DNA from 2 places in the Rhizobium sp. NLR10b genome. Region 1 is predicted to be linked to the other one. Evidence: riboswitches for the same ligand, from Rfam matches in the RefSeq annotation. Region 1 holds a riboswitch; the other holds the start of a gene.

Region 1 (3,176 bases):
CCTTTCGCGGCAGGCGCGAGGTGATCGACATTTCCGGCGACGGCCCCAACAATTCCGGCGATCCTGTCACACCCGCCCGCGACAAGGCGGTGGCATCAGGCATGATCATCAACGGGCTGACCATCATGCTGCGTCCTTCCGATGCACCCGGCGGGCTCGACAAATATTATGCCGATTGCGTGATCGGCGGCCCCGGCAGCTTCGTGCTGCCGGTCAACAAGATCGAGGATTTCGCCATCGCCGTGCGCCGAAAGCTGGTGCTCGAGATCAGCGGCATTTACCCGTCGCCTGGGGTGGAGAGGATCGCCGCCGACGCGCCGACGACGGATTGTCTGATCGGCGAGAAGCAGTGGCGGGATATATTTGATCGATGAGGTGCGGGCTATGGCGCGCGACTTGGGACGAGCAGAGACGGGGGTGCCGCATGGCACCCCTAGAAAGGAAAGAAGCCTCGCCCTGAGGGGCTCGAAGGCGAAGCGGGTACTCCCAGCGTCTGTCGCCGCAACCTACAACGGCAGCTGCCTGCCGGCCTGCTCGCTGACCATGTATTCGGCGTACCAGTCCGGCCAGTTCTCGTCATGCTTGCCGCCGTTGCGTTTCTCGTGTTCGCCGTGGGCTTGGGCGGCGCGGCGGAGTGCCGCCGCAAGGTCGCTCGATGTCGAGAAGGCCGTCTCATCGGCGTCGATGCGTCCCGGCAGGCGGGTGGTGACTTCCTGAAACAACCAGCCGTTGCCATCCGGATCCTTGAAGGAGGCGAAGGAACGGTAGCTGCGGTGCTCGGGGTCGCGGCCGGCGACGCGCAGGCGGCCGAAGAGATAGGGCTCGTCCGTGCCGGCATAGACGCCCGATGCGTCGTGGAAGACCTCGCTCACCTCGACGCCGCGGGCGATGAGATCGCGCCGCGCGGCCTCGATGTCGGAGACGATCAGGTAGAGCCCTTGCGCTGAGCCGGGGGCGGCGGCCGTGACGTTCCTGCCGAAGATGATGGCGCAGCCGGAGCCCGGCGGGGTGAACTGAATCACCCGGAAATCGACATCATTGGCAAAGTCGGCGTCGAGCCTCCAGCCCAGGTTCTCATAAAAGCGTTTGGCGCGGTCGACGTCGGAAACGGGGATGACGACCACTTCGAGCTTGGTGTCGATCGGCCGTGTTTCTGGAATTTCGATGGGGGTTTCACTGCGCATTGCATTGCTCATCTTCAGCTCCCCTGAGGTTTGGACGCATTAAGAATGGCGATACATGTCGGGATCGAGTGGACCACAGCGTGGGGTGGGCGTCGAATCAATTATTCTGCTGTTGGAGAAGACGGCGGGCTTCTCCCGCCGTCAGTTTGTCGACAAGCCCGTCCTCTATTTGGCGTCGTCCTCGGCCTTGGCCGATGATCTGCTGCACCTGATGTAGATGCTCGACAAACCCGAGCATGACGAAAGAGCGGTTGGCCGACTTCGTCAGTTGGGGGATAGCGGACCGATCCTGCGCCTGTCGCGCGGGCTTCTATGCCGCAAGGGCGGCGCGCGTTTTGCCGATCATCAGGGCGGCGCGTGCCGCCTCGCGGCCTTTCTCGACGAAGTGCGCGCGATAGATCTGGGTATGGTGTTCCGTCTCCTGATACTGGTGCGGTGTCAGCGAAACGGATAGCACCGGCACGCCCGTATCCATGCCGGCACGCATCAGGCCGTCGACGACGGCCTGGGCGACGAATTCGTGGCGGTAGATCCCGCCGTCGACGACGAAGGCAGCGGCGATGACGGCGGCGTAACGTCCGGTCGCGGCAAGATCGCGCGACAAAAGCGGCATTTCGAAAGCGCCGGGGACATCGAATATGTCGATCTGTTCGGCGGGAACAAGCTGTTGGAAGCCTTCAAGCGCACGGTCGACGATATCGGCGTGCCAGCCGGCTTTGACGAAGGCATAACGGGTGGGTGTCATGGTAATCTCCTTTGGCGTACAGACACATCACCCAAGGCGATCACGAGCATCCGCCGCCAGCCCGGAGGGCAGCAGCAGCGCACGTTCTCTTTCATCCGGACTATGACCGTCGGCTCAGGCATCTCACCTGATCTGCTGACCCTTCCGAGGAAGGCGCTCGCGGGCTCGCAATCGAAACTGCATACCGCCGGTAGGGACTTTCACCCCGCCCTGAGAACGGCGCGGACAATAGGGGCAAGGCGGCGGGCTGGCAATAGGGTAAGATGGTTTCCGGATGGGTGCGTTGGTGTGTCCTCTAATATGGCCATTTGCCTTTCGCTGCAGCTCAAGGCGTTCATCGCTTTCGCTCCCCGCCCCTCATCTGCCTGCCGGGCTTCTTTTCCCCGCTGGGGAGAAGGGGAATCGCGGCGGGCGCCTCGCTCCATTTGAGATGTTTGCGGTAGGTATGGTCACCGTGAGGCTTGCTTCCCCTTCGCCCCAGCGGGGAAAAGAAGCCCGTCAGGGCAGATGAGGGGGTGAGCGACGATGGGAGCGAATGCGCTGAGCGTCAGCGAAGGGCACATGCTCCACCACCCTTGTTGAGCATGCCCTTCCGCCTACATGCTTCTGCTGAGGAATATCCATGTCGAAAAAGCATGCTGCTCCGCCTCACTGAGGGGTAGAGCAGCAACCATGGGAGAGAGCGATGCCAGAATCTTTCGTCGTGCGCCGCGAGACGCATCTTGCAGCGCCGCCGGCGGCGGTGTTTGCGCTGATGACCGATCCGGAGAAGATCCTGCGCTGGATGGGGACGGAGGCCGAGGTCGAGCCGGAGCCCGGCGGGCTCTATCTCGTCAACGTCACCGGCGCCCGTTTTGCGCGCGGCTCGTTTCGCGAGGTGGTGCCGGTGCATCGGCTTGCCTACAGCTTCGGCTGGGACGGCAGTGAGGTGGTGCCGCCCGGGTCGAGTCTGGTCGAGATCGACCTGATCGAACAGGGAGGCGGGACGCTTTTGCGGCTCACCCATAGCGGCCTGCCGAGTGCGGAGCAGTGCGCTGGCCACGAGGAAGGCTGGGCGCATTACCTCGGACGGCTCACCGAGGTCGCCGCCGGGCGCAACCCCGGTCCAGATCCATTTTACGGCAGGAGATGAACGGTTTTCGGCAGGCGGCGGGACGCCCCTCAAGCGCTTGACGCTACGGGAAGAACGGTTTGCCGCGGTCAAAAAAGTGCTGCTTTTTCGTCCGCAAACATGAACGTGCAGTTCA
Region 2 (3,176 bases), on a different contig from region 1:
TCGCGCTCGTTTTCGATCGCGATGGCACCGAGCGTCTTGTCCTTGTTGAGGGCGATGGAATCCGGCTGGCCGCCGAGATCGCAGGTGTTCTCGATCTTCTTTGTCGCTACGTCGACGATTGCGAGGCGGCCGGAGGGCCTGGCCTTGCTTTCGGAGGTATTGACGGCAACCAGCGCCTTGCCGGCACTCGAGGTGACCGATGTCGGCTCGCCATCCATCATCAGCGCGCCGCCGGCCCTCGGAACCCTGGCGTCGGTGATGTCGATGAAGCCGATCGCATCGAACGGGCTGTCGCTATAGATCAGGGTGTTGCCGTCGTCGGTCGCGGTGATGATTTCTGCGGATGTCGGCGACAGCTTGTCCTTGTCACCAGGCAGGTTCTGAGCGACCGGGAAAGAGGCGATGCGGTTGAAAACCGGCTCGGCCGCAGCCGGGAAGACCACGGATGCGAGAAGCACGGCAGCGAGCGCTGCCTTGCGGGATGAAACTGTCATGGAAACCCCCAATGTCCAAAAAGATCGAACAGAGGGGTTTTGCGGGACCGCTATGACAGAGACATGACAGCCCCCAAAATTTCAGAGGGTCGGCGTCAGGCTGCCTGTTTTTCCCGACGCATCTCGTTCCTCATGATGAAGAGCGACGCGGAAAGAATGAGTGCAGCGCCCAGCCACAGATAGCCGGCGGGCGCATAGCCGAAGAACAGCCAGCCGGCGAGCACGTTGAGCGGCAGCTTCAGGTCATCGAAGGGCTGGACATAGGCGGCGTCGGCGCTGGCATAGGCAAGGGTCAGCAGATACTGCGCCACGACCGTCAGGAGGCCTGCCAGAAGGAAGAGCGCGAGTGTCGTGCCTGGCGGCACTGCGAAGCCCGCAGCAAGCGCCAGACCGCCGTTGATCGGCGTCAGCAGCACCAACAACCAGACGGTGATGGTCTCCGGCCTCTCGATACCGGTCAGGCTCTTGGTGATGAGCGACGAGGCACCCCAGAGCAGCGCCGAGAGTACCGGCAGGAGCGCTGCCCAGGTGAAGCTGTCCGACCATGGCTGGAGGATGATCATGGCGCCGGCAAAGCCGACGCCGGTCTCTGCCCAGCGGGCCGCGCCGACGCGCTCACCGAGGAACAGGCGGGCACCGAGAATGATGAAGAAGGGTGAGGTCATGACCAGCGCGATCGCCTGCCAGATCGGCACTGAGGCAAGACCGGAAACCCAGGCCTCGACGCCGAGCGCGGCAAAGACGACGCGCACGACGTGCCGCCAGGGATAGTTCGTACGCATAGCCGCAAGGCCGGATTTGCGCAGGAAGGGCAAGCAGAAGAGGAAGGCGAAGGCATATTGCCAGAAAGCAGCAGAGGCTGGCGGAAAGGCGAGCTTCATGGTCAGCCATTGGGTGACGACGTTGAGCAGCGAGAAAGCGACGCCTCCAAGCACCATGAAAGCAGCGCCAGCAAAGGCGCGGGAACGCTGCATTGTAAGGGAATTCTGATTCATGTCTTCCACTCAGAACTACAGCGCCGCGCGTCTTTCCAGACGCGCAAAGGACGCTGTAGCGCTTTTAATTGCTGCATAATTTCATCCTCAAATCGATTCCGATTTAGGGAATTATGCAGGCGACCAACATAAATCAGGACGCATGAGGCGACGGCGCGCAGACGCCGGCAGTCCCCTGCCCGCTCGCGGCCATGCTCATTCTCTTTCATCCGGACTATACCGTCGGCTCCGGAATCGCACCGGATCTGCTGACCCTTCCCCGGCCAAAGCCTCGCGCTCGCGGGCTCGGGCCGCAGCCCTTACCGCCGGTGGGGACTTTCACCAACAGCACCGTTCGTAAAACAAAGCGCTGCCTGCGGCAAGCGGCAAAACAAAAAGGGGTCCGGCGCGCCGAACCCCTCGAAATCCTGCTCAACCGTTCTCGTTTACGGCCGGCGGACGATCAAATCAGCCGTTGACGGCGTCCTTCAGGCCCTTGCCGGGCGTGAACTTCGGAACGTTGCGAGCCGGGATATCGACTTCAGCGCCGGTCGACGGGTTACGGCCCTTCGTTGCAGCGCGATGAGAAACGGTGAAGCTGCCGAAACCAGCGAGGCGGATGTCGCCCTTGTTCTTGAGTTCGGCCTGGACAACGTCAAAAACCGCGTCAACAGCGGAAGCCGCGTCAGACTTCGTCAGTCCTGCCTTTTCGGCGACTGCGGACACGAGTTCATTCTTGTTCATGTTTCCACCCCTTTCTAAATGGTATGAAACGACTCAAATCTAAGCTAGGCGCAGATTAGGTTTCATCAGGCCCGCCGGGAACCCAAAAGCCCTGCAAATCAAGGAAAAGCAAGCGTCTCCATGACGTTTTCACAAAAAAGGCTGGCGTTTCCGCCAGCCTTTTTGCGTCTTTTGCGCCAATAGGGCACAAATGTGGCAAATGCCACTCAATGCGCTATGGTTGCGCCCGTGTCATCGAGGCCTTCGACCGAAGTGATGACGGGCGTTTCCACCGTCCCATCCCACTCGATCGGCTCCGGCCGCCGGATCAGCGCGTGCTTGATCACCTCGCCCATCCGCGAGACCGGAATGATCTCCATGTTGTTCTTCACATTGTCCGGAATCTCCGCCAGGTCCTTGGCGTTCTCCTCCGGAATCAGCACCTTCTTGATGCCGCCACGAAGCGCTGCTAGCAGCTTTTCCTTGAGGCCGCCGATCGGCAGCACACGGCCGCGGAGGGTGATTTCACCGGTCATGGCCACATGCTTGTTGACCGGGATGCCGGTCATGATCGAGACAATGGCGGTTGCCATGGCGACACCGGCCGACGGGCCATCCTTCGGCGTCGCCCCTTCCGGCACGTGCACGTGGATGTCGTTCTTTTCGAACATCGGCGGTTCGATGCCGAAATCGACAGCGCGCGAGCGGACATAGGAGGCCGCCGCCGAGATCGATTCCTTCATGACGTCCTTCAGATTGCCGGTAACCGTCATGCGGCCCTTGCCCGGCATCATCACACCTTCGATGGTCAGCAGCTCGCCGCCGACTTCCGTCCAGGCAAGACCGGTCACGACGCCGACCTGATCCTCGCCCTCGGCCTCACCATGGCGGAAGCGCGGGACGCCGAGATAGTCGGCGATGTTGGCGGCCGTCACGTGAACGGACTTCGTCTTGCCCTTGATGATCTCGGTGACCGCCTTGCGGG

What was found. Region 1 has a riboswitch for FMN ahead of HJB91_RS03695 (6,7-dimethyl-8-ribityllumazine synthase). Riboswitches for the same ligand answer to the same signal wherever they lie in the genome.
Region 2: it holds a riboswitch for FMN, as region 1 does, so the genes downstream of both, HJB91_RS23185 (DMT family transporter) here and HJB91_RS03695 (6,7-dimethyl-8-ribityllumazine synthase) in region 1, are expected to answer to the same signal.

The regions. Positions count from the first base shown of each region.
Region 1 is NZ_JABDWV010000002.1:259,895-263,070, forward strand. Features, by position in the region: gene HJB91_RS03685 (DUF1194 domain-containing protein) at 1-374, shown strand, start outside; gene HJB91_RS03690 (VOC family protein) at 507-1,196, opposite strand; gene HJB91_RS03695 (6,7-dimethyl-8-ribityllumazine synthase) at 1,495-1,929, opposite strand; FMN riboswitch at 2,009-2,151, opposite strand; gene HJB91_RS03700 (SRPBCC domain-containing protein) at 2,615-3,061, shown strand.
Region 2 is NZ_JABDWV010000015.1:55,990-59,165, reverse strand. Features, by position in the region: gene HJB91_RS23190 (esterase-like activity of phytase family protein) at 1-494, opposite strand, end outside; gene HJB91_RS23185 (DMT family transporter) at 590-1,489, opposite strand; FMN riboswitch at 1,683-1,831, opposite strand; gene hupB (DNA-binding protein HupB) at 1,937-2,212, opposite strand; gene lon (endopeptidase La) at 2,419-3,176, opposite strand, start outside.